2 regions of the Methylocystis sp. genome follow, and region 2 is predicted to be linked to the other one. Evidence: riboswitches for the same ligand, from Rfam matches in the RefSeq annotation. Region 2 holds a riboswitch; the other holds the start of a gene.
What was found. Region 2 has a riboswitch for thiamine pyrophosphate ahead of thiC (phosphomethylpyrimidine synthase ThiC). Riboswitches for the same ligand answer to the same signal wherever they lie in the genome.
Positions count from the first base shown of each region.

Region 1 (4,611 bases), on a different contig from region 2:
CTTCGTGATCTTGTCGTGATTGACGCCATAGACGACGGTGATGTCGGCCCCGTCGCCCGGCGCCGAGACCAGCACGCGCTTCGCGCCGGCGTCGAGCAACAGCTTCGCCTTGTCGCGCGCGGTAAAGAGGCCGGTGCATTCCAGCGCGATGTCGATCTTGAGCTCCTTGTAAGGAAGCTCGGCCGGATTTTTGATGGCGGTCACTTTGATCGGGCCACGGCCGACGTCGATCGTGTCGCCGGCGACTTTCACTTCATGCGGAAAGCGGCCGTGAACGGAATCATATCGCAGCAGATGCGCATTGGTCTCGACCGGGCCGAGATCGTTGATGGCGACGACTTCGAGGTCCGTGCGCCCGGTCTCGATGATGAAGCGCAGGATATTGCGGCCAATGCGCCCGAAGCCGTTGATCGCCACTCTCACCGTCATTTCATAACTCTCCTTGCGCCGCGGCAAACTTGCGCGGCTTTCGCTTTTCGTGCCCTGGGGCATCGAAGGCCGGGGTGTGATAGCACCTCGCGCCCCCCTGTCAACGCGCCGAGGCCGCGCCATTGCGAGCGGTTTCGAATTGCTTGATTCATGATAGGAACAGGCAGGCGCGCGAATCGCCCGGCGCGGTTCGTCGCGACCAAAAGCCTTGCGACTCCGGCGACCGGCGATGAACCACTCAGATAAGCGCGACAACGAAAACGCCAAGAGGATAGAGGCCGACATCGCCGAACTGCAGATGGCGATCGCGCAATTGGAGCGCATTGTCGCCGACAAGCTCGAAGACGAGCTCTCCAACGCCGAACTTTTAGAAGAACTCGCCATCATGCAGGACGACCGTTCGCGACTCGCGCTCGATCTCGACGCCGCCCTGGCGCGGCAAAACGCGTTGGAGAAAAGCCGCGACGAAGTGTTGCGGCGGCTCGATGCCGCGAGCGAAGGCGTCGCCGCCGCGCTCGGCGCGGCGGTCGCGGCGCCGGTTCGGGAGGACTGACATGGGCTCCGTGGTCCTCTCCATCGCCGGCCGCACGTATCGCATGTCCTGCGAGGACGGCGAGGAGCAGCGCATCGAAGCGCTTGCCCATTATCTCGAGGGTAAGATCGGGTCGATGCGCGCGAATTTCGGCGAAATCGGCGAGCAGCGCATCATCGTGATGGCGGCGCTCGCCATCGCCGACGAGGCGTCCGACGCACGCGCCAAAGCGCAGGCGGTGGAAGCGGAGTTCGCCGAATTGCGCGCCGAACTCGACGCCGCGCGCAAGGCGAATGACGCGCTGTCGGCGCGGGCGTCCGAGGCGCTCAAGGACGCGGCGCGCCGGCTCGCAAAGCTCAACGGCGATCTGTCGAAGCCGGCCGCGCCGGCGGACGATCTTCTATAGAAGGGTTTTCAATAGGCCTTTTGAATTAAACGATATCCGTTTGATCGGTTCGGCTGTCATTCCCGACGCGCGCAATGCGCGCGATTGGGAATCCAGAGCAAAACCAGCATTCCTGCCACGGCACTGGATTCCCGGTCGGGCCTTTGGCCCGCCGGGAATGACATGGTCCAATCAAACGGATCAACCGGAATCCGTACTACTTCGCCGCCCAGTCCATAATGCTCGGGTCGGTCTTGGCCTTTTCGAGATTGTCCGCCTGTTCGGACAATTGAAAATTGAGATGCTGCGCCGTCATCGCCTCGGCGCCGTCCGACATGATCGCGATCTTCATCTGCTCGGTGGCGAGACGATTGAGCTCATTGATCCATTGATTGAGATGGAGCATCAGCTTCCGTTTGCGCTCTCTTTGAATCTCATGCGACGAATCATTGTTGTCGGACAGCGCCAGTTCTTCCTGGGTCTGCTCAATCATTCCGTCGATCTTCTTGAGGTTTTCTTCAGCGGCGGCGAGCTGGTCGGCTGCGCCGGATTTCGCCTTTTCCACTGCCGCTTCCGCCTCGGCGTGCGCCTTCTTGAGATTGTCGAGGCCGTTCTGCAGCCATTTCGACTGGAGTTTGAGAAGCGAGTCGCGCGGCACCCCGCTGATGCTTAAGGAATTCGGAATGGGGAAGTATTGACCAAGTTGCGCGGCGGCGGCGGGCGTGGCGACAGTTGCGCCAAGCCAAGTCGCGCAGGCGATCAGGCCAAAGAGGGCCAACGTCCCGTGGAGGCCGGCCGTTTTGCGACGGAAGTTCATGATTTCTCTCCCCATATGCAGCGCTTTTCCATGCGCTTTTCTCGATCAAACTGGGCTATCGATTGAATTCTGGCAAGTGCCGAAGCGCTGCGCCGTAACGAGATGCCGGGCGCGCAACGCTTGACTGCCGCCACGTTTTCGCGCGAGCCTGTGAGCGCCGGGGGAGCCCCGCCCGGCGGCGCGCGTCAAAGCCGCCGCCAAGGGGCTGAGAGGCCGCAAGATGCGCCAGGAGGCGCAGGAGCGGCGACCCTTTGAACCTGATCCAGTTGAGACTGGCGGAGGGATGGTGTCGACAAATTCCGTAGATGGGCGTCGTTCATGCCCGCGCGCGTGATCGGCGCCGGCGTCGCCGGCCTGTGCGCTGCCTATGCGCTTGCCAAGAGGGGCGTCGACGTCGAGATCGTCGAACGCGAACCGGGGCCTGGCCTGGGGTGTTCGCGCTTCGCTGGCGGCATGATCGCGCCGTGGTGCGAATTGGAAAGCGCTGAGCCCCTGGTTGCGACATTGGGCGAAGAAGCGCTCGATTTCTGGTCGCGCGAAATCGGCGTTGCGACGGTCGCCGGCAGCCTTGTCGTGGCGCCCTGGCGCGAGCGGGCCGAAATTTTTGATTTCGCCCGGCGCACCCGCCAGTTCGAAACTTTGGACGGCGAGGGAATCGCGGCTCTGGAGCCGGAGCTTTCCCGTCGCTTCGAGGCGGGGCTGTTCTTTCCCAAGGAAGCGCATCTTGATCCCCGCGCGGCGATGTCCGCGCTCGCCAAGCGTCTTACGCGAATGCCGAATGTGGTTTTTCGTTTTGCGCAGGACGGCGCCGAGCCGGCGCCCGTGGCGGATTGGTCTGTCGACTGCCGCGGGTTCGCCGCGCGCGACGCGCTTCCCGGCCTTCGCGGCGTTAAAGGCGAAATGCTGATCTTGCGCAGCGAAGAGATTTCTTTCTCGCGTCCGGTGCGTATGCTGCATCCGCGCCGGCCGGTTTACGTCGTTCCGCGCGGCGAGGGACTGTTCATGGTCGGCGCGACGATGATCGAGAATGAGGAGCGGGCGCGGGTCACCGCGCGCTCGGTCGTCGAACTGGTCAATTCGGCCTTCGCCATCCACCCGGCCTTCGCCGAGGCCGAAATCGTCGAGACGGGGTCGGATCTGAGGCCGGCTTTCGCCGATAATCTGCCCCGTCTTTTGAAAAGGGATCGCACGCTCTATATCAATGGGCTCTACCGCCACGGGTTCCTGCTCGCGCCAGCTTTGGCGCGCCGTGCTGCTGAGGTCGTCTTGAACGACGAGCTCTTCCCAGAGGTGATGGATGCTGATTCAAATCAACGGACGACCGCAGGACGTCCGCGCCACGACGTTGCAAACGCTGCTGCAGGAACTGGGGTATGACGAAAAGACGGTCGGCACCGCCTTGAACCAGGAGTTCGTGCGCGCCAAGGACCGCGCCGAGACGCCTCTTCGCGAAGGCGACACCGTCGAAATCGTGACTCCGAGACAGGGCGGGTAAGCGAGCCTGAATGAACGACCCCCTGGGGCTCTATGACATCGCGTTGTCCTCGCGGCTGCTGCTCGGGACGGCGCGCTATCCGTCGCCCGCGATCCTCGCCGAATCCATTCGCGCGTCAGGCTGTGAAATCGTCACGGTTTCGCTGCGGCGCGAGGCCGGCAGGGCGCGGGCGGGCGAGGCGTTCTGGAGCCTGATTCGCGACATCGGCGTCCGGGTGCTGCCCAATACCGCCGGCTGCCGCACCGCCAGGGAGGCGATCGCCACGGCGCAGATGGCGCGAGAAGTCTTCGCGACCGACTGGATCAAGCTCGAAGTGATCGGCGAAGAGGATACGCTCCAGCCCGACGTCTTCGGGCTCCTCGAGGCGGCGCGGGTTCTCGTCGACGACGGCTTCAAGGTCTTCCCCTATACGACCGACGATCTCGTCGTCGCCGAAAAACTGCTCGACGCCGGCTGTCGCGTGCTGATGCCCTGGGCGGCGCCGATCGGCTCGGGGCGAGGCGTCAACGATATTTTCGCGCTGCGGGCGCTGCGCGCCCATTTTCCCGACACGCCGCTCATCGTCGACGCCGGGATCGGCGCGCCCTCCCACGCCGCGCTGGTCATGGAAATGGGCTATGACGCGGTGCTGCTCAACACCGCTGTTTCGCGCGCCGGCGACCCCGTCTTAATGGCGCGCGCCTTCGCCCTCGCGATCGAAGCGGGAAGGACCGGTTTCCGCGCCGAGCCGATGACCCCGCGCGACATGGCCGAGCCTTCAACGCCCGTGATCGGCCGTCCCTTCGACAGATTGGCCTGAGGGAACCGGCGAGTGGCGGCGATTAAACTCGATCCCTTCTACCTCATCGTTGACGACGCCGACTGGCTTCTCCGCCTGTTGCCGCAGGGCGCCAACCTTGTGCAGCTTCGCGTGAAGGACCGCGACGAGGCCGAGACGCGCGCGCAAATCGCGA
Region 1 covers NZ_JBFWVN010000001.1:113,067-117,677, reverse strand. Annotated here, with positions in the region: gene gap (type I glyceraldehyde-3-phosphate dehydrogenase) at 1-429, opposite strand, end outside; gene AB7I51_RS00575 (DUF4164 family protein) at 659-982, shown strand; gene AB7I51_RS00570 (cell division protein ZapA) at 984-1,367, shown strand; gene AB7I51_RS00565 (hypothetical protein) at 1,564-2,163, opposite strand; TPP riboswitch at 2,313-2,465, shown strand; gene AB7I51_RS00560 (FAD-dependent oxidoreductase) at 2,482-3,540, shown strand; gene thiS (sulfur carrier protein ThiS) at 3,509-3,658, shown strand; gene AB7I51_RS00550 (thiazole synthase) at 3,669-4,457, shown strand; gene AB7I51_RS00545 (thiamine phosphate synthase) at 4,470-4,611, shown strand, end outside.
Region 1: linked by a shared signal. The riboswitch ahead of AB7I51_RS00560 (FAD-dependent oxidoreductase) and the one ahead of thiC (phosphomethylpyrimidine synthase ThiC) in region 2 are both predicted to bind thiamine pyrophosphate.

Region 2 (4,611 bases):
CGCCTCCTTGGGCAGCGTTTCGTCGTGGAATTCACGCGCCGTGTCGGGATCTAAACCGATCTCGAATTGATCCTCCCAGCGGAAGTCGAAACGCGCGCGGCTCATGGCGTCGTCGCGTTCGCGCGCCGCCGGATGGCCCTTGGCGAGATCGGCCGCATGCGCCGCGATGCGATAGGTGATGACGCCGGTCTTCACGTCGTCGCGATCAGGCAGGCCGAGATGCTCTTTAGGCGTTACGTAACACAGCATGGAGGTGCCGAACCAGCCGATCATCGCCGCGCCGATGCCTGACGTAATGTGATCGTAGCCCGGCGCAATGTCGGTGACGAGCGGACCGAGCGTATAGAACGGCGCCTCGCCGCAAACGCTGAGCTGCTTTTCCATATTGGCTTTGATCTTATGCATCGGCACATGGCCGGGCCCTTCGATCATCGTCTGACAGCCCTTGTCCCAGGCGATTTTGGTGAGTTCGCCGAGCGTCTCCAATTCGGCGAATTGCGCGGCGTCATTGGCGTCGGCGTTGCAGCCCGGACGCAGACCGTCGCCCAATGAGAAGGACACGTCATAGCGGCGCATGATGTCGCAGATTTCGTCGAAGCGCTCGTAAAGGAAACTTTCCTTGTGCTTCGACAGGCACCAGCGCGCCATGATCGAGCCGCCGCGCGAGACGATGCCGGTGACGCGAGTCGCGGTGAGCGGCACATAGGCGAGACGCACGCCGGCGTGGATGGTGAAATAATCGACCCCCTGCTCCGCCTGCTCGATCAGCGTGTCCTTAAACACTTCCCAATCGAGCTTCAGCGCATCGCCGCCCACCTTCTCGAGCGCCTGATAGATCGGCACGGTGCCGATCGGAACCGGCGCGTTGCGGATGATCCAGTCGCGGATGTTGTGAATGTTGCGGCCGGTCGAGAGGTCCATGACGGTGTCGGCGCCCCAGCGGATCGCCCACACCATTTTCTCGACTTCTTCCGCAACAGAAGAGCTGACGGCGGAATTGCCGATATTGGCGTTGACCTTCACCAGAAAATTTCGGCCGATGACGACCGGCTCCAGCTCCGGGTGATTGATGTTGGCCGGAATGATGGCGCGGCCGCGCGCGACTTCCTCGCGCACGAATTCCGGCGTCACGAATTCGGGGATCGCGGCGCCGAAGCTCTCGCCGTCGGCGATGCGTTCTTTCGCGACATCGAGCGCGCGTTCGCGGCAGAGATTCTCTCGATGCGCGACATAGATCATCTCTTCCGTGATGATGCCTGCGCGGGCAAATTCAAGCTGCGTGACCGGCTGCGCGCCCGATGCGCGATAAAGCCTGCGCTCGGCCGGGCATGGCGGAACGAGCCGCTCGCCCTCGGCGAAACCATTGTCCTCAGGCTTGATCGCGCGGCCTTGATAGGCCTCCAGACCGGCGCGCGAAGCGAGCCAGGGCCGCGCTGAAGGTAGGCCTGCCGAAAGGTCGGGCGTGAAGGACGCGCATGTATAGGGGCCGGAGGAATCATAGACCCGAAGCGGCGGCTCGCCGGAAGAAGGGTGCAGCGGAATTTCGCGACACGGAACGCGAATGTCGTCGCGCCCTTTCGGCGACGAATCGAGTTTGCGCGATTTGCCGATGGCGCCGGCGGTGACGCTCGCCGGCAGGCGCTTGTCGTGAACATTCATGCTCGCGCTCCTTCATCGCGCTTCGTCAAGAGAAGCGGACGCTCGGTCAGGAAGACGAAGGGGGCGAAGCGTCACTGCGTCGACGCGGGCGCGCCGTCGCTCTTTCGCTGGCCTTCCCTACGCCGGCATGACCCGGATCAGGTTCGACGGGTGCTTCTCAGCCGCGCTTGCGGCGCCCCTCGCCATTATGGAAAAATTAGCGCGTTCGTATTCGTGTCGCAAGTTCGCGTGGCGATGCAGCCAAAATGCGTATTGCCCTGACGAGCTTGGACACATGCGGAATATGAATTTTCACGGTCTGTCATCCGGGGAAGCCGCCCGGCGCCTTGCCGAATACAGGCCGAATGAGCAGCCGAAGGCGCCTCCTCCGGGGGTATTGGCGATCGCGCTGCGCACGCTCAGAGAACCGATGTTCTTTTTGCTTGCGTCGGCCGCGCTGCTTTATCTTTTCGTCGGCGAACTTGGCGAAGGCCTGTTCATGGTCGTCGGCGCCGGCGCGTCGATTGCGCTTGTCGTGCTGCAGGAGCTGCGGACCGAGCGCGCGCTTCAAGCGCTCAACCGACTGGCGGAGCCGACCGCGATCTGTCGGCGTGACGGCGTCGAGCGTCGCGTGCCGGCGCGCGATCTTGTGCCCGGCGACCTTATTCTTGTCGGCGAAGGCGAGCGCGCGCCTGCCGACGCGCTGTTGATCGGCGGCGACGCGTTGGTTGTCGACGAGTCGCTCCTTACCGGCGAGTCGGCCGCGGTGACGAAGACGCTTGCCGACGAGCGGCTTACGACCGAAATTCCCGATCCCGGCGGGGAGCACACGCCTTTTCTTTTTGCCGGAACGATGATCGCGCGCGGCTCTGGAATGGCCGAAGTCCTTCGCACCGGCGCGCGCACGGCGATGGGCGCGCTTGGCGCGTCGCTCGCGACGATCGAGAGCGAACCCAGTCCTCTGCAGCAAAGAACCGGTAGGCTGGTCGCGACGCTGGGCGCCTTCGCCCTGCTGTTCTGCCTGTTGGTGTTTCTTGCCTATTGGCTCGTGCATGGCGATTGGTTCGAAGGCGCCATCGCCGGCCTCACGCTCGCTATCGGCCTTTTGCCGGAAGAATTTCCGATGGTGCTCGCGATCTTTCTCGCGCTGGGCGCCTATCGGCTGGCGCGCCGCAACGTGCTGGTGCGCCGCACGTCGGCGACCGAAACGCTGGGCTCGACTTCGATTCTTTGCGTCGACAACACCGGCACGCTCACGCAGAACCGCATGCGCGTGGCGTTTGCGGTCGTCGATGGCGATGAAACGACTGAAGCGCCGGACCCGGAAAGGCGCCGGAAGCTGGTACGCGCCGCCTTGCGCGCGTCGTCATTGAACCCCGTCGATCCGATGGACCGCGCCGTTCACGCTTTTGCGGCGGACGCTGGCGTGGCGCTGGAAGGCGAGCCGGTTCGAAGCTTTCCGATCCGCCCCGACCTCCTCGCCTTCATTCAATGCTGGCGCGATGAGTCAGGTGAGAGCTACGCCGCGAAAGGCGCGCCGGAAGCGATCTCCAAACTCGCGCGACTTTCCGACGAAGAACGCGCGCGCCTTGATCGTCAGATCGGCGATTTCGCGCGTCGCGGGCTGCGCGTGCTCGCCGTGGCGACGACGGCGCCGCTGCCGCAGGCGCCGCCGCCGGAGCTGGCTTTATTCAACCTTGCCGGACTGCTCGTCTTTGAAGATCCGCTGCGCGCAGACGTCCCCGCCGCCGTGACGGCGGCGCGACGCGCGGGGATCGCCGTGGCGATGGTCACCGGCGACTATCCTGCGACCGCCCTCGCGATCGCGCGCCAGGCGGGGCTTGACGCTGACGCTGGCGCGTTCACTGGCGCGGAGATCGCGGCGACGCCAAGCGAGTTGCTTCCAGAAAAAATCCGCAACCTGTGCGTCTTCGCCAGAGTCACGCCGACGAGCAAGCTGGCGCTCGTCGAGGCCTTCAAAGCCGACGGCCAAATCGTCGCCATGACCGGCGACGGAGTCAATGACGGGCCGGCGCTCGCCGCCGCGCATATCGGCATCGCCATGGGCCAGCGCGGATCGGATGTGGCGCGCGAAGCCGCCCATATCGTTCTGCTCGACGACAGCTTTGCGTCGATCGTCGCTGGCGTGGTGCTGGGTCGGCGCATTTTCGCCAACCTCCGCCGCGCGCTCACCTATGTGACGGCGATTCATATTCCGATCGCCGGCGTCGCTCTCACGCCAATTCTCATGGGCCTGCCGCCTCTGCTGCTGCCCGCGCATGTGGTGCTGATGGAATTGATCATCGACCCGACCTGCGCGCTCGTTTTCGAATCGCAGCCCAATGAGCCGGACGCGATGCTCAAACCGCCTCGCCGGCGCGACGAGCCGCTCTTTGGCCCTCGCGAACTCTGGCTCGGTTTCGTGCAGGGCTTTGTCGTCTTTCTTGCCGTGATGTCGGTCTACGTAATCGACAACGGCTTTGGCACGCCCGAGGCGCAGGCGCGCGGTCTCGCCTTCGCGACCCTTGTCGTCAGCAATCTCGTGCTCGCGCTCTCGGATGCGCTGCCGCGCGGCGCTTCGCTATTTTCGCACGACAATCTCGCGTTCTGGCTCGTCGCCGGGGCAGCCGGCTGCATGCTGGCGGCGGCCCTTTTCGTCCCTCCGATATCTGAGCTTTTGCGCTTCGAGCCGCCGCCATGGCCGAAGCTCGCGCTGGCGCTGACGCTCGCCGCGATCGCCGGAAGTTGGTTGGAAACCTGGCGTCGGCTGCTCTTTCCGACGCCCGTGGCAGTACCAAAAGATGGAGCGGCTTGAGCTTGACTGGAGCGAGACCGCAATATAGCTTCAAACGCAAAAACGCTTGTGTTGCAAAGACGTAACAGGCGGTCAGAATCTGTGAATGGAAAGAGATAATTAGACCAGCAGGGCTGGACGCGTCTCGCAATCTGTAAAACAGTCCCGAAAGGCACTTA
Region 2 covers NZ_JBFWVN010000003.1:10,372-14,982, reverse strand. Annotated here, with positions in the region: gene thiC (phosphomethylpyrimidine synthase ThiC) at 1-1,659, opposite strand, end outside; TPP riboswitch at 1,756-1,849, opposite strand; gene AB7I51_RS02445 (cation-translocating P-type ATPase) at 1,934-4,453, shown strand.